Regions from separate parts of the Nicoliella sp. ESL1120 genome, predicted to be linked through region 2. Evidence: predicted binding sites of a transcription regulator. Region 2 holds the regulator's gene; the other holds the start of a gene.
What was found. Region 2 encodes NrdR, which represses ribonucleotide reductase genes. Its sites were predicted from a motif close to ACACNATATATNGTGT; they were not measured.
Positions count from the first base shown of each region.

Region 1: the regulator NrdR is predicted to act here: its motif matches at 9,525-9,540, upstream of ACSYTE_RS06640 (redoxin NrdH).

Region 1 is NZ_CP196383.1:1,522,782-1,534,847, reverse strand. It holds gene nusG (transcription termination/antitermination protein NusG) at 48-596, shown strand; gene rplK (50S ribosomal protein L11) at 722-1,144, shown strand; gene rplA (50S ribosomal protein L1) at 1,247-1,939, shown strand; ribosomal protein L10 leader region at 2,007-2,117, shown strand; gene rplJ (50S ribosomal protein L10) at 2,146-2,652, shown strand; gene rplL (50S ribosomal protein L7/L12) at 2,687-3,052, shown strand; gene mprF (bifunctional lysylphosphatidylglycerol flippase/synthetase MprF) at 3,143-5,767, shown strand; gene nrdF (class 1b ribonucleoside-diphosphate reductase subunit beta) at 5,820-6,788, opposite strand; gene nrdE (class 1b ribonucleoside-diphosphate reductase subunit alpha) at 6,892-9,057, opposite strand; gene ACSYTE_RS06640 (redoxin NrdH) at 9,146-9,382, opposite strand; gene ACSYTE_RS06635 (class I SAM-dependent methyltransferase) at 9,629-10,231, shown strand; gene tadA (tRNA adenosine(34) deaminase TadA) at 10,243-10,734, shown strand; RNA gene ffs (signal recognition particle sRNA small type) at 10,766-10,852, shown strand; gene dnaX (DNA polymerase III subunit gamma/tau) at 10,990-12,066, shown strand, end outside.
Region 2 is NZ_CP196383.1:1,199,654-1,211,719, forward strand. It holds gene ACSYTE_RS05110 (DnaD domain protein) at 10-1,416, opposite strand; gene nrdR (transcriptional regulator NrdR) at 1,416-1,901, opposite strand; gene coaE (dephospho-CoA kinase) at 1,920-2,510, opposite strand; gene mutM (bifunctional DNA-formamidopyrimidine glycosylase/DNA-(apurinic or apyrimidinic site) lyase) at 2,503-3,342, opposite strand; gene polA (DNA polymerase I) at 3,357-5,996, opposite strand; gene ACSYTE_RS05135 (Bax inhibitor-1/YccA family protein) at 6,118-6,816, opposite strand; gene murC (UDP-N-acetylmuramate--L-alanine ligase) at 6,906-8,237, opposite strand; gene ACSYTE_RS05145 (DNA translocase FtsK) at 8,310-10,751, opposite strand; gene ytpR (YtpR family tRNA-binding protein) at 10,815-11,450, opposite strand; gene ACSYTE_RS05155 (thioredoxin family protein) at 11,473-11,793, opposite strand; gene ACSYTE_RS05160 (hypothetical protein) at 11,911-12,066, shown strand, end outside.

The DNA.
Region 1 (12,066 bases), 320 kb from region 2:
AATATTCTAGATGGTTGAATGATTAATAAATAAAGGAGCAATTTGAAATGGTAGAATCAGCAGAAAAACAATGGTATGTATTACATACTTACTCTGGTTATGAGAACCGTGTCAAAGCGAACATCGAGTCACGTAAGGAATCAATGGGGATGTCAAACTATATCTTTAGAGTAGTCGTTCCTGAACAAGAAGAACATGAAGTTAAGAACGGGAAAGATAAGATTAAAATGGACAAGACTTTCCCTGGATATGTATTAATTCAAATGGTTATGACCGATGAATCATGGTATATTGTTCGAAATACACCAGGAGTGACTGGTTTTATTGGTTCCCATGGACAAGGAAGTAAACCAACGCCATTGCTACCTGATGAAGTAGAATTAATCTTGAGTCGTTTGGATCAAACTCCTGAAACAAAGGAAATCGATGCCAAAGTTGGTGACACTGTTACCATTATTGATGGTGCATTTTCCGGACTATCTGGTAAGATTATTGAAATTGATAATGAAAAAGCTAAATTAAAGGTTGATATTGATATGTTCGGTCGGGAAACTAGTGCTGAATTAGATTTTAATCAAATTAAAACTGATGAATAAAACCTTGAAACACAAATAACTTTGTGTTATATTTACTTTTGTATGTTTTTTGCATATGTTTTTGAACGTGGGAGGAGAAATTTAGATCTCCATTTACCACACACGGACTTAAGGAGGTATGTCTCGTGGCTAAAAAAGTAGCTAATGTAGTTAAATTACAAATTCCTGCGGGTAAAGCAACACCCGCTCCTCCAGTTGGACCTGCTTTAGGTCAAGCTGGAATTAACATCATGGGATTCACTAAGGACTTTAATGCCCGTACCGCTGATCAAGCTGGTATGATTATCCCAGTTGTTATTACTGTTTTCGATGACCGTTCATTCGAATTTATTACTAAGACACCACCAGCTGCAGTATTATTAAAGAAAGCTGCTGGAATTCAAAAGGGTTCTGGTGAACCTAACACTAACAAGGTAGCTGAAGTTACCAAGGACCAAGTGAAGGAAATCGCCGAAACTAAGATGAAAGATCTTAACGCAGCTGATGTAGAAGCCGCAATGCGTATGGTCGAAGGTACTGCACGCAGTATGGGGATCACTGTTAAGTAATTTCATTCATACTGTGGGTAGGCCCCGATGCTCTAATTGATTTTAGGGTATCAAGTGGGAGGTTTATCCGTTATAACCACAATTGCAAGGAGGAAAATACACATGGCTCGTAATAGAGGTAAAAAATACCAAGACGCACTTAAGCAAGTAGACCGTGAAAAGGCTTACTCTGTTGAAGATGCAGTTAACTTGGTTAAGAAAATTGATTTTGCAAACTTTGACGCAAGTGTTGAAGTTGCATTTAACTTAAACGTTGATACTAAGCAAGCAGACCAACAATTGCGTGGTGCTACTGTGTTACCAAATGGGACCGGTAAAGACCAAACTGTTGTTGTATTTGCTAAGGGTGACAAGGCCGCTGCTGCTAAGGAAGCTGGCGCTGACTTCGTTGGTGACGCTGATTTAGCTGAAAAGATTCAAGACGGTTGGTTGGACTTTGATGTTGCAATCGCTACTCCTGACATGATGGCACAAGTTGGTCGTCTTGGTCGGGTACTTGGACCTAAAGGTTTAATGCCAAACCCTAAGACTGGTACTGTTACTATGGACGTTGCTAAGGCTGTTAATGATGCCAAAGCAGGTCAAGTTACTTACCGTACTGACCGTGACGGAAACGTTGCTGTTTTAGTTGGTAAGGTATCATTCGATGCTGACAAATTAGTTGGTAACTTAAAAGAAATTGAAAACATTATTGCTAAGAACCGCCCTGCTTCAGTACGTGGGACTTACATTAAGAATATTTCAATCGCTTCAACTTTTGGCCCTGGAGTTAAGGTTGACGTTGAATCATTCTAAGTTATTAAACTAGGATCGAAATAAAAAATCCTCATATTGACTGTAACGATCCCTTGTGGTATAGTTACTCTGTTATATCAATCTACCTAAGACTCAGGTGGCGTTCGCCTTAAATATCCTGCCGAGGAATTCAATTCTCTCTATGTCTGGGTAGGCGTGGGGATTTTTTTATTTAAATCCCAAACAAATTTGGGAGGTGAAAATGGATGCGTAAAGATGTTTTAGCTGCTAAGGAAGAATTAGTAGCAGAATTTACAAAGAAATTGCAAGATGCTAACTCTGCGATCGTAGTTAACTACCGTGGATTAGATGTTGCTGACGTTACTGACTTACGTAAGCAATTACGTGATGCTGACGTTTCATTTAACGTTATTAAAAACAACGTTATCAGTCGTGCTGCTGAAAAGGCTGGTTATGAAGAATTAAAGGATATCTTTAAGGGACCTACTGCAGTTGCCTTCTCTAACGAAGACCCAATTGCTCCCGCTAAGATCTTGAAGAACTTTGCTGACAATAATGACGCTCTTGTTATCAAGGGTGGTATGATTGAAAAGAAGGTTGCTTCATTAGATGAAATTAATGAATTCGCTTCATTACCAAGTCGTGACGAATTACTTGCTACTCTTGCTAACGTATTGCAAGCTCCTATTCGGAACGTTGCTTACGGTGTTAAGGCAATTGCTGAAAGTAAAGACGACGATAGTGCCGCTTAAAAATTAAAATTTATCCAAAATGGAGGAAAATAAAATGGCTTTTGATAAAGATAATATTATTGCTCAACTTAAAGATGCTTCAATCTCTGACTTAAACGACTTAGTTAAGTCAATCGAAGATGAATTCGGTGTTTCAGCTGCTGCTCCTGTTGCAGCTGCTGGTGCTGCTGGTGCCGATGGTGGCGCTAAGGATTCATTCGACGTTGAATTAACTTCAGCTGGTAGTGCTAAGATCAAGGTTATCAAGGCAGTTCGTGAAATCACTGGTGCTGGTTTGAAGGACGCTAAGGACATGGTTGACGGTGCTCCTGCCGTTGTTAAGGAAGGCGTTTCTGAAGAAGAAGCTAACAAGCTCAAGGAACAACTTGAAGCTGCTGGTGCTACTGTTACCCTTAAGTAATTTTAGTATTAAGCTTAAAGCGTGTGGCATTTAGATGCCATGCGCTTTTTTGTTTATTGGAACTAAGTTTAGAGATGGAGGGCACTTCCGTTGAAATCTTTATATCAAAATACTAGGGAATTTTTTGCTAGGCACCTTAAGGTTATTCGAATTTTATTCATTTTTTCAGTTTTAATTTTTTCAATTCGAGAATTTTCAAAAATTATTTCTGAAGTGAATGGTCAACAGGTTAAGGCTAGTTTTGAAAGTCAATCGCCAACATCGCTATTAATCATGTTTGTATTGGGGATTATTGCGGTTTTACCAATGCTAGTATATGATTTTACAATTGTGAAATTTTTACCTGGTAAATTTAAGCCCCTTTATATTGTTAAAACCGGATGGATTACCAATGCGTTTACCAATATCTTGGGTTTGGGTGGACTGATTGGGGCAAGTCTACGAGCTAATTTTTACAATGAAAATGCTAAGCCTAAGGAAATTTTATATGCGATTTCTAAAATTGCATTGTTTTTATTGGCGGGACTTTCCACTTTCTGTTGGGTTTCGTTAATAATGATCTTTGGCTTCGATATGGATGGCGTATTAGCTAATTATTGGCCATTTCTTTTTGCGGGAGCGCTTTATTTCCCCATTATTTTCATTATTACCCGTCTGAATAATTCAGATTTTTTCAAGGATTTAACCATTAAAAGAGAATTAACTTTGATCATGGGTTCTTGTTTAGAATGGGGAAGCTGTGCTGCACTGTTCTTAATTATTGGTGCTTTAATGCACGTTGAAGTTAATTTAGTCTCAGTATTTCCGTTATTCATTATCGCCAACCTAATGGGGGTAATTGGAATGACGCCCGGTGGATTGGGCGGATTCGATGTAACCATTACGACTGGATTGATTATGATCGGACTTGATAAACCACAAACACTAGTTTGGCTGGCACTCTACCGAATCTTTTACTATGTTATTCCGTTTGTGATTGCATTAATTCTGTTCATTCATGATTACGGGAAACGGATTAATGAATTTTTAGATGATATTCCAAAGACCATTTTTCAAAGGACATCGCAGCTTTTAATGACATTTTTCCTTTATTTTTCTGGAATTATGTTGTTACTTTCGATTACCTTACCGAACGTGGTCTTGGTAAATAGCTTTTATCTATCGTTCGAGCCTTATACGTTCTACTTCTTGAATCAATTGTCGACAATTATCGTAGCGTTTATTCTCATTGGATTAGCGCGCGGATACGGTTCAAGAGTCAATCGGGCCTTTTGGCCTACGGTAGTCGTTTTAATAGTTGCGATTGGTAATACCTTGTGGAAAGAGAGTTTTCCTGCTAATATGACCATTTTATCGATCATATTGATATTGTTATTATGGGCATCCAAGGGTTCACTATATCGTTCCCGACTATCTTATTCCTGGGGTCAACGAATTATGGATACGGTTATTTTTGCATTTACATTTACAGCTTACACGTTGTTAGGTATTTATAACCGTTTTCACCATAACTTTAAGCATGGACCATTTAAGGGCTTTTTCCATCAACAAAATTCCTATCTATTCCCATCCCAGCAGGTTTGGTTATCCGGTTTTCTAGGATTATTAGCTGCTTCGCTAATTTTAGTAATTATTTATCGCTACTTCTCATCTAAGGAATCTAAATGGTTAGACCAACCCTTTAATGCCGATCGAGTTCGCAAAGTAATTGAACAATTTGGTGGCAATGAAGTGAGTCACTTAGCGTTTGTTCGCGACAAGCAGATCTATTTCTATACCGAAGATGATGAAGATCAAGTCTTCTTTATGTTTAAGCGAAAGGCAAATAAATTAGTTATTATGGGAGAACCAGTTGGAAATCAAGAACGGGTTTCAGCAGCAATCGATCAATTTATGATCGATGCTGATAAAATTGGTTTATCATTAGTATTCTATGAAGTTGGAGAAAAATTCACCATGATCCTTCATGAAAAGGGCTTTGATTTTACCAAGGCTGGTGAAGAAGGAATGGTCGAATTAAGCAAGTTCACCTTAGTTGGTAAAAAACATCGGGGTGAACGAGCATTGATGCATAAGTTTGAACGTGATGGGTATGTATTTTCAATTGTTCAGCCACCGTTTGATGATCAATTTATGAATGAATTGAAGGATATTTCTGACCAGTGGTTAAACGGTAATTCTGAAAAGGGCTTTTCGCTAGGCTATTTTGACCCTTATTATTTGAATCAGGCACCAATTGCGATCATGAAGAACCAAGATGGCAAGGTAGTTGCGTTTGCCAATATTATGCCAACTGGTGAACATGACATCACTTCAATTGATTTGATGCGTTCAAGTGAAGATGCTCCATCTGGAATCATGGATGGCATTTTCATTAATTTATTCCAATATTCATTGGAAAATAAGTACCAATACTTTAACTTAGGAATGGCACCATTATCAAATGTTGGTCGTTCACGGTTTAGTTTTATTGATGAAAAGCTTGCTAACTTAGTTTATCGTTATGGTCAATCGTTTTATAGTTTCCAAGGATTAAGATCATATAAGGAGAAATACGTTAATGTCTGGGTCCCTCGTTACATCGTTTATCGCAGAAAGAGTTCATTGATATTTACAATGCTGCAAATTTTGATGATTGTGAACGAACGGATTGGCGGGGAACAGCATCAACGAGGACCGTTTAAATTAATTGCACAGTTATTTTCATCGAAGTAACCAAAAAAGTGCTCCCTAGATAATTCTAGGGGGCACTTTTTGCGTGGATTGATTATTTTTTAGGACGACCGATATCATAGTCATCGTTATTCATTGCCTCAACTTGGCCTAGTCGATACCCATTTCCAACTTGTGAAAAGAAGTCGTGGTTAGCAGTAGAGGTTGAAATTCCGTTCATAACGATTGGATTAACATCATCTGCAGTATCAGGGAAGAGTGGATCTTGACCTAGGTTCATCAATGCTTTATTAGCATTATATCTGGTAAAAGTTAGGACTTCGTCAGACCAGCCAACTTGATCGTAAAGCACGTGAACGTACTTTTCTTCATTAGAATATAATTCATAAAGAAAGTCATACATCCAACTTTTAATCGATTCTTTTTCACTATCTGGAAGTTGATTAAAAGCTAATTGGAATTTATAACCAATATAAGTTCCGTGGACCGATTCGTCACGTAAAATTAACTTAATGATTTCAGCTACGTTTGGTAACTTATTATTACCGAGGTACCATAATGGGGTAAAGAAGCCAGAATAGAATAAGAATGTTTCAAGGAAAACACTGGAAACCTTTTTCTTTAGTGGATGGCTGTCGTCATGATAGAGCGTGTAGATCTTCTTAGTTTTATTTTGTAAGAACTCTTCACTGTCGCTCCAATCAAAAATTTCTTTAATTTCTTCATTCGTATTTAACGTTGAAAAAATTGATGAATAGCTTTTGGCATGCACTGATTCCATAAATTGAATGTTATTTAATACTGCAGTTTCATGAGGGGTTCTAACATCTTGTTTTAAAGCTGCCATCCCATCTTGAGATTGCAAAGTATCTAATAATGTCAATCCGCCAAAAACGTGCCCCACGACCCATTTATGGTCATCATCAAGGCTCCGCCAATCATGAAGATCGTTTGACAATGGTACCCGAGTGTCTAACCAAAATTGTTCGGTTAACTTTTCCCAGGTCGCCTTGTCAATTTCATCATTGATTGCGTTCCAGTTAATTGCTTTATAATTTTCCATGAGATTCTCCCATCCTATAAAATAAGCTTTCTGTTCGAATATTAAACATATCTAATAACTATAACTAATAATTATCATTTATACAACTACTTATTAGATAATCTTAAATTACACAGCTTTCACATTGACTAGCCCCAACTTCTTGTTGGTCATCTGTAAATGTTCTCACGTAGTATAATGACTTAATTCCCTTATAGTAAGCGTAGTTTCTCAGGATGTTTAGATCACGAGTCGACATCTTATCAGTCCGACCATTCTTCCATTCGTAGAGGCCTTCTGGAATGGTGGAACGCATGAATAGCGTCAAACTCATGCTTTGATCAATGTGTTCTTGAGCAGCTGCGTAAACGTCGATGACCTTGCGCATATCGATATCGTAAGCAGACTTGTAGTACTTGATCGTATCATTTGAAAGGTATGGAGCAGGGTAATAGATTTTACCGATCTTTGATTCGTACCGTTCTTCGATTCGGCTAATGATCGGATGTAAACTAGCAGTAGTATCATTGATGTATGAAATCGATCCGTTCGGTGCGACTGCTAATCGATTTTGGTGGTAAAGGCCATCCTTCATAACGGCTTGCTTTAATTCGTTCCAATCTTCAGTGGTCGGAACGAAAATGCCCTTGAATAGTTCCTTGACCCGTTCTGATTGTGGTCCCCAATCCTTCTCAACGTATTTATCAAAGTAAGTCCCATCTGCGTACTTGCTCTTTTCGAAATTATGGAAAGTGGTATTTCGTTCCCGTGCGATTTGGTTAGAAATCTTTAGTGTCCAGTAGTTCAATAGCATAAAGTATACGCCAGTGAATTCAATGGATTCAGGAGCACCGTATTCAATTTGATTTTTAGCGAGAAAGCTGTGAAGCCCCATTGCACCTAAACCAATGGTATGGGCTAATTTATTACCATGTTGAATTGATGGAACGACATCAATGTCTGAATGATCGGTAACAAATGTAAGTGCTCGGACCATTGCTTCAATCGACTTGCCAAAGTCAGGACTGGCCATCATATTGACCATATTTGTGGACCCTAGGTTACATGAAATATCAGTCCCTAACTTAACGTATTCTTGTTTATTGTTAACAGTGGATGGAGTTTGGACCTGCATGATTTCGGAACAAAGGTTACTCATCACGATCTTACCATCGATTGGGTTTGCACGATTAGCAGTATCGATATTGATGATGTAAGGATAGCCTGATTCTTGTTGAAGCTTACTGATCTCAGTTTCTAGCTCCCGCGCCTTGATCTTAGTCTTTTTGATTTCCGGATTGTTGACCATGTTGTCATATTCTTTTGAAATATCAACGTATGAGAAGGGTTCGCCATAAATCCGTTCAACATCGTAAGGACTGAATAGGTACATATCAGCATCAGCTCTCACTAGTTCATAGAACTTATCAGGAACGGTTACCCCTAATGACAGGGTCTTGACCCGAATTTTTTCATCAGCGTTTTCTTTTTTAGCGGATAGGAAGGAAATAATGTCAGGATGGAAAAGACTGAGATAAACCACCCCGGCTCCTTGGCGTTGGCCTAATTGGTTGGAGTATGAGAAACTATCTTCTAGCAATTTCATTACTGGAACGACCCCACTTGCGGCTCCTTCAATGTGCTTGATTGGATCGCCAGCGGCTCTTAAGTTCGAAAGGTTGATTCCAACCCCGCCACCAATTCTGGATAATTGAAGGGCGGAATTAATGGTTCTACCAATTGTATTCATATCATCAGTTGTTTGAATTAAGAAACAAGATACCAGTTCACCACGACGCTTCCGCCCGGCATTTAAGAAACTAGGGGTAGCTGGTTGGTAACGTTGGTTAATGATTTCATTTGCTAAACTCATTGCCAATTCTTCGTTACCATCAGCAAAGTAAAGGGCGTTTACGGCTGCACGATCAATGAAGTTTTCTAGGTAGTATTCATTATCGTTAGTTTTTAAAGCATATTGGGCATAGAATTTATATGCGGCCATGAATGTTTTGAAATGGAAATTTTGTGCCTTTAAGTAATCATATAGCTTTTCAATGAAGCTAAAGTTGTACTTGCTTATGAATTCCTTTTCTAAATAGTCATTATCAACTAGGTATTGGTATTTTGCTTTTAATGATTCAAATTGCTTAGTATTTGGTTGGACGTTTTCCTTTAAAAAGGCTGCTAGTGCTTCTTTGTCCTTGTCCAGTTGAATTTGACCATCAACTGGGATGTTGATTTCATTGTTTAAGTCGTAATAAGTAACGTCCTTTAGATTCGATAGTCCCATTATTTCTCCACGCTCTCCTTCAAAATTTGCTAAAATAAAAGTGGCGAGGTCTTTACAGACATCGCCATTGTAGTAGAATTATTTAAGCTTAGGCTAACACTGATAACTTATTTAGTTGATCAGGTCTAAAACCGCTAAATGCCTTAATGCCGTCAGCTTTAACAACTGGCATTGCCATAAATCCTTCTGATTTTAATGTTTCAATGTATTCTGGTTGTTCATTGATGTTGATTTCATTGAAGTCGATTGAGTGTTCTTCTAGAAAACGTTTTGTCATTTTGCATTGCATACAGTTGTTTTTTGAGAATAGGGTAACTTGTGTCATAAGCGCGACCTCCAGTAAATTTTCATTTTAATTCGAATCAATTGAGGTGAACCTCAATTGATATCGACATGTTTTAATTTTACACTCTTAATAAATAATTTCAATGTAAAAATACCACAAGTAGTGTCTCTAAATTCGTGTAACACTAGATGTGGTATTATGATAATGTGTGAAACAATTTTAAAATTACTTTTTTAGTATTAAATTCGATAAATATTATTAACCTTATAGAAACGGATGGTAGAAATGACTGAATATTATTATACACCAAATCCTGATGTTAAACACGAAGAACAGACATGGAATTTTGAATTATTAGGGAATCGATTTACTTTCACTACCGATAACGGTGTTTTTTCGAAAAAGACTGTTGATTATGGATCACGGGTTTTAATTGACAACGTTGAAATTAATGCCCTGCCCGATGGAGACATCTTAGATTTAGGTTGTGGATATGGTCCAATTGGTTTGTCCTTGGCTAAAAAGTACCCACATCGTCAATTTACCTTAGTTGATGTTAACAATCGGGCGTTAGCATTGGCTGAAGTAAATGCTAAGCAAAACCAGGTCCAAAACGTGATCGTTAAAAATTCTGATGGTTATGAATCGGTTCCAGAACAATTTGCAGCTGTAATTACGAACCCACCAGTGCGAGCTGGTAAAAAAGTTGTTGATGATATGATTACTGGCGCATTGGAGCACTTAGTAATCGGAGGACGCCTTACCGTTGTGTTGCAAAAAAAGCAAGGAGCACCATCCGCTAAGCGATTAATGACCAACACGTTTGGCAATTGTAAGGTTTTAAAGCGTGATAAGGGCTATTACATTTTAGAAAGTCGCAAGCAATAGCGGGGGATCGAATGAACAATCAACAAATTGAATCTTTTATGCAAATGGCGCTAACTGAGGCTCGAGTGGCCTATTACATTCATGAAGTGCCAATTGGAGCAGTAGTCGTTCATAATGGCAGGGTAATCGGGACTGGCCATAATCTCCGTGAATTAGCCGAGGATGCCACTGGTCATGCTGAGATTTTTGCGATTCAAGAGGCCTGTAGTACTTTGAATAGTTGGCGCTTAGAAGATTGTGATCTATATGTAACCGTTGAACCCTGTTTAATGTGTGCGGGGGCGATTTTAAATGCGCGCATTAAAAATCTTTATTATGGTTCCCGTAATGCTAAGGGTGGGGTGGTTGATAGCCTATACCAAGTTTTGAACGATCAGCGATTTAATCATCAAGTCAACGTTAACGGTGGGATATTAGCTAATGATTCTAAAACGATAATGAAATCATTTTTTAAGGCAGCTCGGAAGCGTAAAAAAATGGCTCGTCGTTCTGGACAATCATAGTAAAATAAGTTAAGATAATATTTGCCGTTAGGCCTTGAAGCAAGGATGTGCTAACGAACCGTGTCAGATCCGGAAGGAAGCAGCACTAAGTTTCCTACGTTCTGTGCTTCTCGTACATAGAATAACGCCCTCTTAGTCTGTTTAGGCTAAGAGATTTTTTATTTTAACATGGTTTGATTAGAAATCGTGTTTAATTCCATTTATAATTGTTAATAGTTGTTTCGTTATCGTTATCATTATTAGGAGGAAAAGTAGATGAGTTATCAAGCGCTGTACCGAGTTTGGCGGCCCCAACGTTTTGCCGATTTAGTTGGCCAACACGTTATTACTGAAACGTTAAAGAATACCATTATTACGAATCAAATTAGTCATGCTTACCTATTCTCTGGGCCCCGTGGAACTGGTAAAACATCTGCTGCCAAGATTTTTGCAAAGGCTGTTAATTGTCCGAACGTAAAGGATGGTGAACCTTGTAATGAATGTAAAATTTGTAAATCCATTACGAATGGGACCTTAAATGATGTAATTGAAATCGATGCCGCTTCTAATAATGGGGTTGATGAAATTCGAGACATCCGTGATAAGGCCAAGTATGCGCCAACTGAAGCAACATACAAAGTTTATATTATCGATGAAGTGCACATGCTTTCTACGGGGGCCTTTAATGCCTTGTTAAAGACATTAGAAGAACCTCCTGCTAACGTTATTTTTATACTAGCGACGACGGAGCCCCATAAGCTGCCAGCTACGATTATTTCTCGGACCCAGCGTTTTGATTTTAAACGGATTCAACCTAAGGATATCTTAGAACGAATGGAATATATACTGAATCAAAAATCAGTAAAATATGACGATCGTGCTTTGAAGGTAATTGCGAAGGCAGCTGAGGGTGGAATGCGGGATGCCCTGAGCATTTTAGATCAAACGATGTCATATGGAGATGATGTTGTTACCTATGATAATGCGCTGCAAGTTACTGGCAGTGTTACTACGTCTTTACTATTTCAGTACGTAAGTGATGTTTTTAATCAAGATGTGAAAGCTGCGCTAGTTTCTGTTCGTAAAATTATGGATGAGGGCAAAGATGCTGGGCAATTTATTGAAGACTTGATTAGTTATTATCAAAACATCCTTCTTTATAAACAAGCTCCTGAAATGCTATTAGAACAGGAGTTAGGGATCGTTAATGACCAGTTCAAACAATTAGCTGAGCGGGTAGATTCGAATATTATTTATCAAATTATTGAAAATTTGAATGATATCCAACAACAAATGCGGTATACAATGCACCCAGATGTTTATTTAGAGGTGCTAACGGTTAAAATTGCAACG
Region 2 (12,066 bases):
TTACACCCCCTAATTATCTTCACGGAATTTTCTAAGCATTTCCTTGCCCTTCTTTAGGCTTTCCTCACTGATTGGCTTTACATCGGGTTGATAGTCCTTTCTTAGCCAATATGGGACCGGCTTTTTGACCATTGGTTGCTTTCTGCGATAGCCACCATTTCCCTGAAAATTACGGCTACCATTATTACTGCTAGCCTCTTTTTTACGATTGTAATCCTTAATGGCAAGCATTGCATCCCGCGTCGTTTTAACATGATATTTTTGAACCCACTCGTTTGCGATTCGTTCAAAGCTATCTTGATAAAGCTGGGTTTTGTTCATATCCACTAAAATGTGGTAAACCAACATATTGATTACGCTCGTGTTCATTACGTTACGGTTCAACATTTCTTCAATCATTTTATTTTCAGAACTGGAGGGAAACCCACCAAGTTGATGTTTTAAATTCTGTAAAAATTGAAGAGGTGGAAATTGACTTACATTTTTTAATAGTAATTTTTCCTGATCACTAAAATCATCATTTTGAGTTTCAGCATCATTATTAGCATTTTGATTAGGTGGCACCGATTGTTTTACTGGCGCTTTTTGATACATCCGATTGACCAAAATCTTTAATTTTTCAGGATCAAAAACATTGTTCTTAATGTTAGTCGACTGAATGATCAACCTAGCCAATGCGAGCTCGTCAATGCCATACAAACGGTGTTCATTCAAGATTAAATTATAGTTCTTTTTCACCTGATCAATCCGCACATACGACTTTGCAACACTGTCTAAGACCAATTGAAAATCAAAATCATCACTAGCCGCTAATTGAGGCTGTGAATTAGGGGTTGGTTTCTGGGTATCATTCAAATCGTATTCTTGCTTTAAATTACCAATCGTATTCGGTTGATTGGTGAGTTGATCAGCATCGATCTGAAATGAATCCAAGAAATCTTGAGTAATTTCTGACGCATGTTCCATTGGAAAGGGCTTGATCAAAAGGCGGTCGGCAAGCTCGTGATACATCTTTTCACCAATGTTTTCCAATAGTGCCAAGCTTAATAAATCGTCATTAAAAAACTGGCGATTCGTTAGTGGGGGCACTAGTTGATATAACATTATCGGTTTAGCATCCGTTGGCTGCACGAACGTTTTCAAAAGTCCCGCCCCTTCTAATTTGATGCGACATTCCGTAAACTCCCTAAAATCAAATTGAAGAAACGAAAATAAGTCATAGTGAGAGCGTTGTCTATAATCAACCTTTTGTTCATTACTATATCTCCAAAACAAGCGAATCAATGCAGTCGCATTGCAGCCAATTATTGGTTGATACAACAAATCAATGGATTCACTCGCTAAATCAGATAATCGTTCATTTTTAACAACAATAAAGCCTGCCTGAGGATCATTTTGTGTTAATTGATTAGCCATTATTTATCATTATCCTTTGATTCTTTATCATGATCACGGTTCATGACTTCTTTCATTTCATTATAAAATACCGTCATATCCTTAAACTGCCGATAAACACTTGCAAAACGAATATACGCAATTTCATCAACATCTGATAAAGCCTTCATCACATACTCACCAATTAGTTGGCTGGAAACCTCTGTTTCGCCGATCGATCTAACCTTAGCTTCAACTTCATCAACGATTTTAGTCATTTTATCCATTGAAACGGGTCTTTTCTCGGCAGAGCGAATAATCCCGCGTAACATCTTATCACGACTAAATTCCTCGCGATTCCCATTATGCTTAATCACTAATAGTGGTGCCGACTCAATTCGTTCAAAAGTGGTATAGCGATATCCACATTTTTCACATTCACGGCGTCTTCTAATTACAGTCCCATCATTGGTAGGTCTGGAATCAACTACCTTTGAACTATTTTTATGACAATGGGGACATTTCATCTTAATCACCTCATCGTTTTATCGTAATTTATCCAGTAATTTTAACACTTGTTGGCTAGTTTGACTAATCGAACCTGAGTTATTAATGACCACATCTGCTAAATTTTGCTTAATTGATTGCGGCCACTGCTTACCAATTAAACGAACTGCTTGTGTGGTGCTAATGTGATTACGCATTTTAAGTCGCGAAACTTGAATTGTTGGATCACATGTAACCATCACTACCAAATCAACATAATTTGCATACCCTAATTCATATAACAAAGGTGCATCTAAGACCACCAAGTCAATTTGTTTTAGGCTATAATCATGAATTTGATCTAAAATCATCCCACGAATGTATATATCCATCGTCCGATTCAATAACAACAGTTTGGCAGGGTCTGCAAAAACGATTTCCCCCAAGCGTTTTCGATCGATGGAATATTCGCCCGCAATCTCATTGCCAAATTTTTCTACAAGCTCATTATAACAATCGGTCCCCCTTAACTGGAGGGTGTGGGCAATTGCATCCGCATCGATAATTGGAACGCCATGGGCTGACAATTCCCTACTAACGGTGGATTTACCAGTCCCAATGCTACCAGTTAAGCCTAATAACTTAGTCATTAGCACTTACGATTCGTTGACAATTGGGACAAAAGCTAGTCCCCCGTTGAGCAACTTTGATTTTTTCAATCGGGGTTCCACAACGTTCACAAGGTTGGCCCTTTTTGCCGTACACATGCAATTGACTTTGGAACTGGCCTGCTTCACCAAAGGCATTCGAATAAGAATGAACGGTCGTTCCATGACCCTTAATTGCCAGGGCAATTTCTTTAATAATATTCTTCCGTAATTCGCTGATCTGTTCATCTGAAATCAAATTAGTCTGTTGTTCTGGATGAATTTTACTCATCCAAAGGACCTCATCAGTATAAATATTACCTAATCCAGAAATATGGTCTTGGTTCAATAAAAATGGCTTGATTTTCCCACGACTTTTATTCATGATCCGTTTCATGTAATCAAACGTTAAATCTGATTCGGTTGGTTCGGGACCAATCGTTCCTAATCCTGAAAGGGTCTTTTCGTCACCATTTTTAATTAAATACATCCGACCAAATTTCCGACTGTCGTTATATCTTAATTCCCGACCATCGGCCAAATGCATAATAATATGGGTATGCTTACTAGGCTTAGTGCCGTCTTTTTCAACGTCGTACTTACCTTCCATTCGTAAATGTGAAACAACGGTATGCCCATTGTCCAACCTAAATAATAGGTACTTCCCCCGTCTGTCAATCTTAGTAATTGTACTATCAGCTAGGCAGTCGATAAATGTTTTCGGTTCTACGTTTAGCATCTTAGGGTAAATTACATCAACACTTTTGATGTGAGCACCCTTAACTAATTCGGTCAGTCCCTTACGGACGGTTTCAACTTCTGGTAATTCTGGCATTTTTTAACCTCTCTTTATTTACTTGCATCGTACCAAGTAGCGCCAAAGTGACTAGCTACCTTTAGCGGTACATGTAACTTAACTGCGTAATCCATTACCTTAGGAACCAGCTTTTCGAGAACGGGAATTTCTTCCGCTGGGGCCTCAAAAACTAATTCATCATGGATTTGTAATAACATCTTTGCTTGCATCCCACTAATTGCTTTTTCCATATTAATCATCGCAATCTTAATAATATCAGCGGCACTTCCCTGAATTGGTGAGTTCATCGCCGTTCTTTCAGCAAATGAACGAAGGTTGAAATTACGAGAATTAATATCTGGCAAATAGCGCCTACGGTTGGTCAGCGTTTCAACATACCCCTTTTCATGGGCCTGTTCAACTGAATCTTGCATATATTTGTGAACGTTTGGATATTCAGCAAAGTACTTCTCAATGAACTGTTTAGCATCAGCACGGCTAATCCCTGTATTACGAGCTAATCCGTAGTCACTGATTCCATAAACAATCCCAAAGTTAACGGCCTTAGCCTGTCTTCTTAAATTAGGGGTCACTTCATCGTTAGAAGTCAATCCAAAAATCCGCCGAGCAGTTGAAGCGTGAATATCATCATTGTGCAAAAATTCGTCTTGCATATTGGTATCACCACTGATCGATGCCAAGACCCTTAATTCAATTTGTGAGTAATCAGAAGTAAAGATCTGCCAATCGGGATGGCTAGGGACGAACGCGCGTCTAATCTGGCGGCCTTCATCAGTCCGAATCGGAATATTTTGTAAGTTCGGATCAACTGAAGACAGTCTTCCCGTTTGTGTTAAAGTCTGCAAATAACGCGTATGGACCTTATTATCTGCGGGTGAAACCACTTTTAGGAGCCCATCAACATAAGTCGATGATAGTTTCGCTAATTGACGATATTTTAAAATATCATCAACGATTGGCGCATCAGGAGCTAACTTTTCTAAAACGTCCACTGAGGTGGAATAACCCGTCTTAGTTCGCTTAATAACTGGTAATTTTAATTTCTCAAATAAAATGGTGCCGAGTTGTTTGGGTGAGCCAATATTAAATTCTACGCCAGCTTCATTATAGATGGCCTGTTCAAATTCGGCAATCCGCTCAGATAGCTTACTGCCCATTGCGCTCAATTGATCTTGGTCGACTGCGATTCCATTAATTTCCATCCGTGCCAAAACGAATGCAATTGGCAGTTCAATTTGCTCGTAGAGTTTCGTTTGATCGTGATCGGCTAGTTCTTGAAACATTTTCGTCTTTAATTCTGAAATCGCATTTGCCTTGGCTGCCAAGTGGCCAAATAAAACGTCATCATCTGCTGGAATGGTGCGTTTAGCACCCTTCCCATAGACGGTTTCATCACTTTGAACATTGTAGTAACCATGTTCACTAGCAACCCTACTTAAATCATTCCGATTATCATTAGTATTCAAAAGATAAGAAACCAATAGCATATCAAAATCAACATGATTAAGCTCAACGCCAAGCCGATGTAATCCTACATAGGCCCGCTTAGCATCAAAAACATCAATCTTAATGGCAGAATCAGCCAATAAATCCGCTAGCGGGGATTGCTTTAATAATTCCACATTCCTCGATACGTACCAACCAGCACTCGTACCAATTACAAACCCTACAAACGGTGCGGTGTGATAATTATCACCATCCATGGCTAGGTAAAAAGTCAATTCTGAGCCTAAGTCCGATAATTCATTAATATTATTTTCATCTAGGACCGTAAATTTAACATCAGGATCAGGTTGACTATCCATTTCACTTAAGAATTTTCTGAAATCCATTTTTTGATAAAAAGCAGTTAATTCAGCTGATTGATCTCCTAAATAAGCCAAATCAGATACGCCAATTTTAATCGGTGCATTACGGTCAATAGTAGCCAATTGCTTAGATAATAACGCCTGGTCATGATCTTCAATCAAGTGCTCCTTTAACTTTTTAGCGGTAATTTCATCAATATGCGCATATAAGTTTTCGATCGAACCGTACTGCTTAATTAATTTATCAGCTGTCTTGGGTCCCACCTTATTAACGCCAGGATAATTATCGGAATTATCACCCTGTAAGCCTTTTAAATCAATGATTTGAGCTGGTGTAATCCCCATCGTTTCTTTCACGTAATCCGCAGTGTAATGTTGAGTTTGACTAACACCAGTCTTAGAAATACTAACAGTAGTTTTATCAGAACATAGCTGGGTGAGATCGCGATCCCCAGTAACGATGGTCACTTCATAGCCATCAGCTTCGGCCTGTTTAGCGAGCGTCCCGATAATATCGTCTGCTTCATAGTCTGGTAACTTGTAACTTTTAATTCCGCGAGCATGCAAAAGCTCTTCAATATATGGGAACTGTTCTATCAATTCTACTGGTGTTTTTTTACGACCACCTTTGTATTCATGGAACAACTTAGTCCTAAAAGTAGTTTTACCAGCATCAAATGCAGCCAATGCAGCAGTGGGCTTAACAACATCTAACATATTGTCTAACATTGTGTTAAATCCGTAGATGGCGCTGGTATGTAAGCCATCATGATTAGTAAATCGATCGTCATATTGATAGAGGGCATAAAAAGCTTTAAATGCGATGCTATTACCATCAATTAATAGTAGTCTCTTATCAGCCATGTATAATCTCCTTAGTCGTTATTTTCGAATTATTCCTTTTAACATTATATAACAATTCAAAGCGATTTAAAAAAGAGACCTTCGATATTATCATCGAAAGTCCCTTCTTTTTTAGTAATGATTAGCTACGGTTATTACCGCCTGCTCCAAAGATTTGTAATAAGCTCAAGAACAAGTTAATGAAATTCAAGTAAAGCATCAATGCTCCACCAATAGCAATTCCAGTAGCGGAGCTACTATCACCATTTTGGTTATAGAATTGCTTTAGCATTTGCGTATCGTAAGCAGTCAATCCGGTAAAGATCACCACTGAAACGATTGAGATGATAAGTGATAACATCCCGATGTGTAAGAACATGTTAATCAACATCGCCACGATGATGGCGATCAATGCCGCCGTCAAGATCGTGCCCATCTTAGCTAAACTCTTCTTCGTGATAAATCCATACACACTCATCGTAATGAATAAGCTCGCACTCGAAACGAATGCTGCTACGATCGATGTACTCGTGTAGACCATCAAGATGTTCGAGAATACGAACCCGGTCATTGCCGAATAAATAAACAATAACGCCAAGCCTAACCCGGCATTACGCATCGCTGCGTGTTGAATGAAGAATGGGATAAACGCCCAAACTAACATTAGTACTAGTGCGGCACCACCAGACATCGAAATTCCATTTTTAACTACTAAGAATGCAACCAATGCTGAAATTAAAATCGAAGAACCCATCCAACCGTAAACGCGGGCAAAAAATGAATTGACCCCGACGGCGTTGTTAACAGCTCTTCTATCTGTTGGTTGATCAAAATTATTCAAGGAAATCCCTCTTTTCTATAAATTACATCTATATAAACTATTTAGACAATTATACCAAACTAATTGGTAATCATAAATCATTTTAACCATTAATTTACGTTTGGCCGTAAATCATTTAACAAATTTTCATAAATTTTTTCATACTTTTGAATATCACCAGCCCCCATAAAGATGATTACGGCATTTTTATAGTCGAGCAGTGGTGATAGGTTTTCAGCTTGAATCAATCCACCGTCCTTAGTGATTTTATTAACTAAATCTTGACTCGAAACATTCCCCGTTTTTTCACGTGGTGAACCATAGATTTTAGTAACGTAGACTTTATCCGCCTTATTCAAGCTCTTAGCAAAGTCATCTAAATAGGCAATCGTCCGACTAAAAGTGTGGGGTTGGAAAACCGCAACAATTTCTTTATTAGGGTATTCTTGTCTAGCAGCATCCAAAGTGGCATTGATTTCCGATGGGTGGTGCGCATAATCATCAATAATGACCATGTCTGAGACCTTGCGCTGTGCAAACCGTCTTTTAACCCCCTTGAAAGTTAAAAGCTCGTTTCTAATTTCAGCCAAATTAACATCTTCAAAGTATGAAACCGCAATGACTGCAAGTGAGTTCAAGATGTTATGTTCACCAAACAGTGGAATCTTAAAGTTACCTAGTTCCTTGTCATTATGAATGACATCAAAAGTTGATCCCTCAGTTGTCCGTTTAATATTTACGGCTCTAAAATCATCATCCTTATTAGTCCCATAAGAGTAAATCGGCACGTTAGCAGTTAATTTCCGTAGGTTTTGGTCATCACCCCAAATAAAGATTCCCTTCTTAACCTGATTAGCAAAAGTTTGAAAAGCATCGAATACATCATCGATTCCAGTATAGTAATCGGGATGATCAAAATCAATGTTAGTCATAATTGCGTAATCTGGGCTAGTGGCTAGGAAATGACGACGATATTCATCAGCTTCATAAACAAAGAATCTAGCATCTGGCACACCCTTCCCACTACCGTCACCAATTAGGTAATCAGTAGCAGAAATCCCACTCAAAACATGGGCTAATAAACCAGTTGTACTGGTCTTACCATGGGCACCAGCGATTCCAATGCTAGTATAGCCATTGATCATTTCACCAAGTAGTTCATGATAGCGATAAATCCTTAAACCCATTTCACGGGCCTTCGCAATTTCTGGATGATCATCTTTAAATGCATTTCCAGCAACGATGGTGAGTCCTTCATGAATATTATCAGGATCAAATGGTAAAATATCGATCCCTGCTTGTTCCAATCCCCGTTGCGTAAAAGTATATTGGTCAATATCAGAACCCTGAACTTGATAACCCTGATCATGTAAGATCAAAGCCATCGCACTCATCCCAGTTCCTTTAATCCCAACAAAATGGTAAATTGTATTCTTATCCAACTTTATTTCCCCCTACCTATTCTGGCACTCTTTTATATTAGCAGAATCCCCCTGAATAGCTACTAATTATTATTAAAGATTTATTTTTTTATAATCATCTTCAGTAAGATATACTTCACGTGGCTTAGAACCATGTTGACCAGAAATATAATTCTGTTGTTCTAAATCATCGATCAAAGTGGCTGCACGGTTATAGCCAATTGAAAAGACCCGTTGTAATTTCGAAGTGGAAACCGTATTTTCCTTTGCAATATAAGCCAATACTTCAGGCATTAGTTCATCTTGTTGATGAACCATATTGACCTTTTTCAACAACGACTTCGGATTAAACGCATACTTAGGCGTCCCTTGGGTCCTAACCGCAGCAGTGATGCGCTCAATTTCTTCATTGGTAACGAACGTTCCTTGAATCCGCAACGGCTGACTCTTTCCATTGCCTAAATAGAGCATGTCACCACGTCCCAAAAGACGTTCCGCACCCGCAGTATCAATAATCGTTCTAGAGTCCACTTGACTTGAAACCATGAACGCAATTCGAGTTGGAATGTTGTTCTTAATGGTCCCCGTAACAATATCAACACTTGGCCGTTGTGTGGCAACGATCAAATGAATTCCAGCTGCCCGAGCCTTTTGGGTGATTCTAACGATGTAATCCTGCACTTCAGTTGATGCCACCATCATTAAGTCAGCCAACTCATCAATGATGATCACAATGTATGGCATTTTCAATTCAGGTTGATTATTTTCATCAGCCTTGGTATTGAACTGCTCAATATTCCTAGCACCACCAGCGGCTAGCTTTTCATAACGTTCATCCATCTCCTTGACCGCCCACTTCAAAGCAGCGGAAGCCTCGTTTGGTTCTGATATTACTGGGGCCAAGAGGTGTGGAAGCTTATTATAAGGGGCTAGTTCGACCGCCTTTGGATCAATCAATAATAACCGCAGTTGCGCTGGGGTCGCTTTATAAAGCAGTGATACCAATAGGCTGTTGATGAACACACTCTTCCCTGAACCAGTGGCACCAGCAATTAACCCATGGGGCATTTTTGAAATATCGGTTACCTGTGGCTTTCCAGTTAGATCGACCCCCAAAGCAATCGTCAACGGTGATTGTGCATTTTTAAATGATTGATCATCTAAAACTTCTGATAGCATTACTGGGCGCGGCTTGGGATTTGGAATTTCGACCCCCACCGTCGTCCGCCCAGGGATTGGGGCTTCAATTCGGATGTCCTTGGCGGCTAGCGCTAGTTTTAAGTCATCGTTTAGATTAGTAATTTTACTAACCTTAACCCCCAACGCTAACTTCACTTGGAACTGGGTAACGGTCGGCCCATTGGTCCAATCAACAACTTCAGCGTTAACGTGAAATGCATGTAAAGTTCGATCTAAAATTTCTGATTGTTTAATGATCCAATCATCCAAATCATCATCATCTTGGAAGTGCGGTTCATTTAACATGCTAAAGCGCGGGAACTGATAACCATGCTCGTATTCAGTCCCGCTGCTTAATAGTTCATGGCCAGATTTATCACTATCATCATTATTTGCTGGTTCGTCAATCGGCTCATCATCAGGTGTTGGCTGCAGTGTTTTTACATCCGATGGTCGTGCGATAGCCTTAGGGTGTTCATCTTCCTGGGCTGCTTTCACTTCTTTCAAACCATCTTTGAAAAATTCCACATCTTTTTGGGCATCTTGTTCATTATTTAAGATCGCAGAAAGCGGATGCCCTAACCCACGCTTAGGGGTTTTAGAATTAGCGGACTGTTTGGTATCAACAAATGCCGATTCAGAACGCTGCGTCTTATCCTGCGGGGTTGCTTCGCTACTACTTTTACTTCGATCAACGGAATCATTCATTTCATCGGCATCGTTATCACCAACCTCAACTGATTGAGAATCAGGTTCAAAATGATGCGATGCTTTAGAAGACGGCGCTACATCAGAAGCAGACTGGATCCCCTTATCTGCATCGGATTGCTCATTTTGTAAGCGTTGATAGTATTCCTCATCACTTGTCGGATTAGCATAATGACTGCTGGCTGCTGATTCAAACCCACTGACATTTTCACTAGCATCGCTAGTGAAATCATCTGAAAATTGCTCAGCAGCAACACTTTCTGGATGTTCATCAACAGCGCCAAATTGAATTAGATCCGAATTGGCACGTGTATCCAACCCATCGTCAAATAAAATACAATCAAAATCCTGCTTATCTAATTGCTGAATTATTTTCAGATAGTAACGGCCCAGCTTAGACTCGTTTAAATATTCATCACCAACGACTCTTTTCGCATAATTGCCCTTTGGCGTGAAAGCATTCGTCATTTTAGAAATCATGTTCTCACCATTAGTTCTAAAATTACCGCTACTAGAGTCACCCGTGCCTCGGATATCTTTTCGATTGCCCCTAGTCATCTTATTGTTAGAATAACTATCTTGATTATCATTTGATTTTGGTTTTTGTAAAAAGCGTCTATAAAACGCTGGTCCATCATAGTGATTCATTTTATTCACCCTTAATTTACGTTAAATTATTAGATTATGTAAAAATAAGGAGTGACCAACTCCTTATTCAAATAGATTTTGTGCTTTTATAAAATCAAATTTAGTGCCAACTTGGTAATCATCAGGTAAGATCAACGCCCCAGGTTTTTGAGGTGCGTTCGGCAACCTAAGTTCCCTTCCAGAACAGATCATCCCATCGCTTGTAACGCCCTTTAATTCACCAGGCCAAATTATCAAGCCACTTGGCATCATCGTCCCGACTTCTGCAACTACAACTTTGATGTCTGCTTGCATGTTTGGAGAACCGCTGACAATTTGAAGAGTCTTGCCATCTTGGACCTCAGTTTCAGTGATTTTAAGGTGGGTCGACTTAGGATGGTCAGTAACCGTCTTTACGTACCCCACCACGAATTTAGGCTCTTCATCAACGACTAGTTGATCTGTAAAACCAGCATCCTTTAGAACAACGTTCAATTTAGCAACGTCATCTGCGGTCAAAGTTACTTGTCCGTTTTGATCCTTTAACGCTGGTAAAATCTGACTCGCTGCAAAAAAGTTAAATCCCAAAGTTTGTCCAGATTCTGCTGCTGAGACTTTGAAAACATCACCTTTATGTTCAACGACTTGGTCTTCAACATCTGGGTGCATTATTACAACTAAAACATCCCCCATTTGGGATGGATTATAACTTGCTATCACTTTTGTATCATTCCTTCTAAAATTAGTTTAAAGAGCCGATAAAGTTTTCGACTTGCGCTTGCGTCTTGCGTTCCTTATTAACGTATCTGCCCACTTCTTCACCGTTTTCAAAGGCAACGAAGCTGGGAATGCCAAAAATATTTAATTCAGCAGCTAAATCAATGTTATCATCTCGATCAACTGAAAGAAAAGTGTATTCGGGGTGATTGGCAACAATTTCAGGCATTGCTGGTTTAATAACAGTACAGTCAGGACACCAACTAGCGGTGAAAAAAAGCATGTACTTACCGTTGGCAATCTTTTGCTTTAGTTCTGATAAGTTCATTGGTTGTAATTCTTCCATGGTTATTCCTCCCTTTAAATCCATGCTAATAATTATAACTTAAATCACAAGCAAATTATTCTGTTTTGATTATAATAATAGTATAGCGTCAAATTCAATAGAAATCAGGTGTAATTATTGAAAAATAGAACGAAAATGAAAATGGGGCTCAGCATTATTGCCGTTGCAGCTTTAGGATTTATCAAAGCAGGCGTGCACGCTAAAATTGAAAAAAGAATCTATCAACAACTCCACCGCCAGTTTGCGCTTCAAAAGATCTATGGAACATGGTTA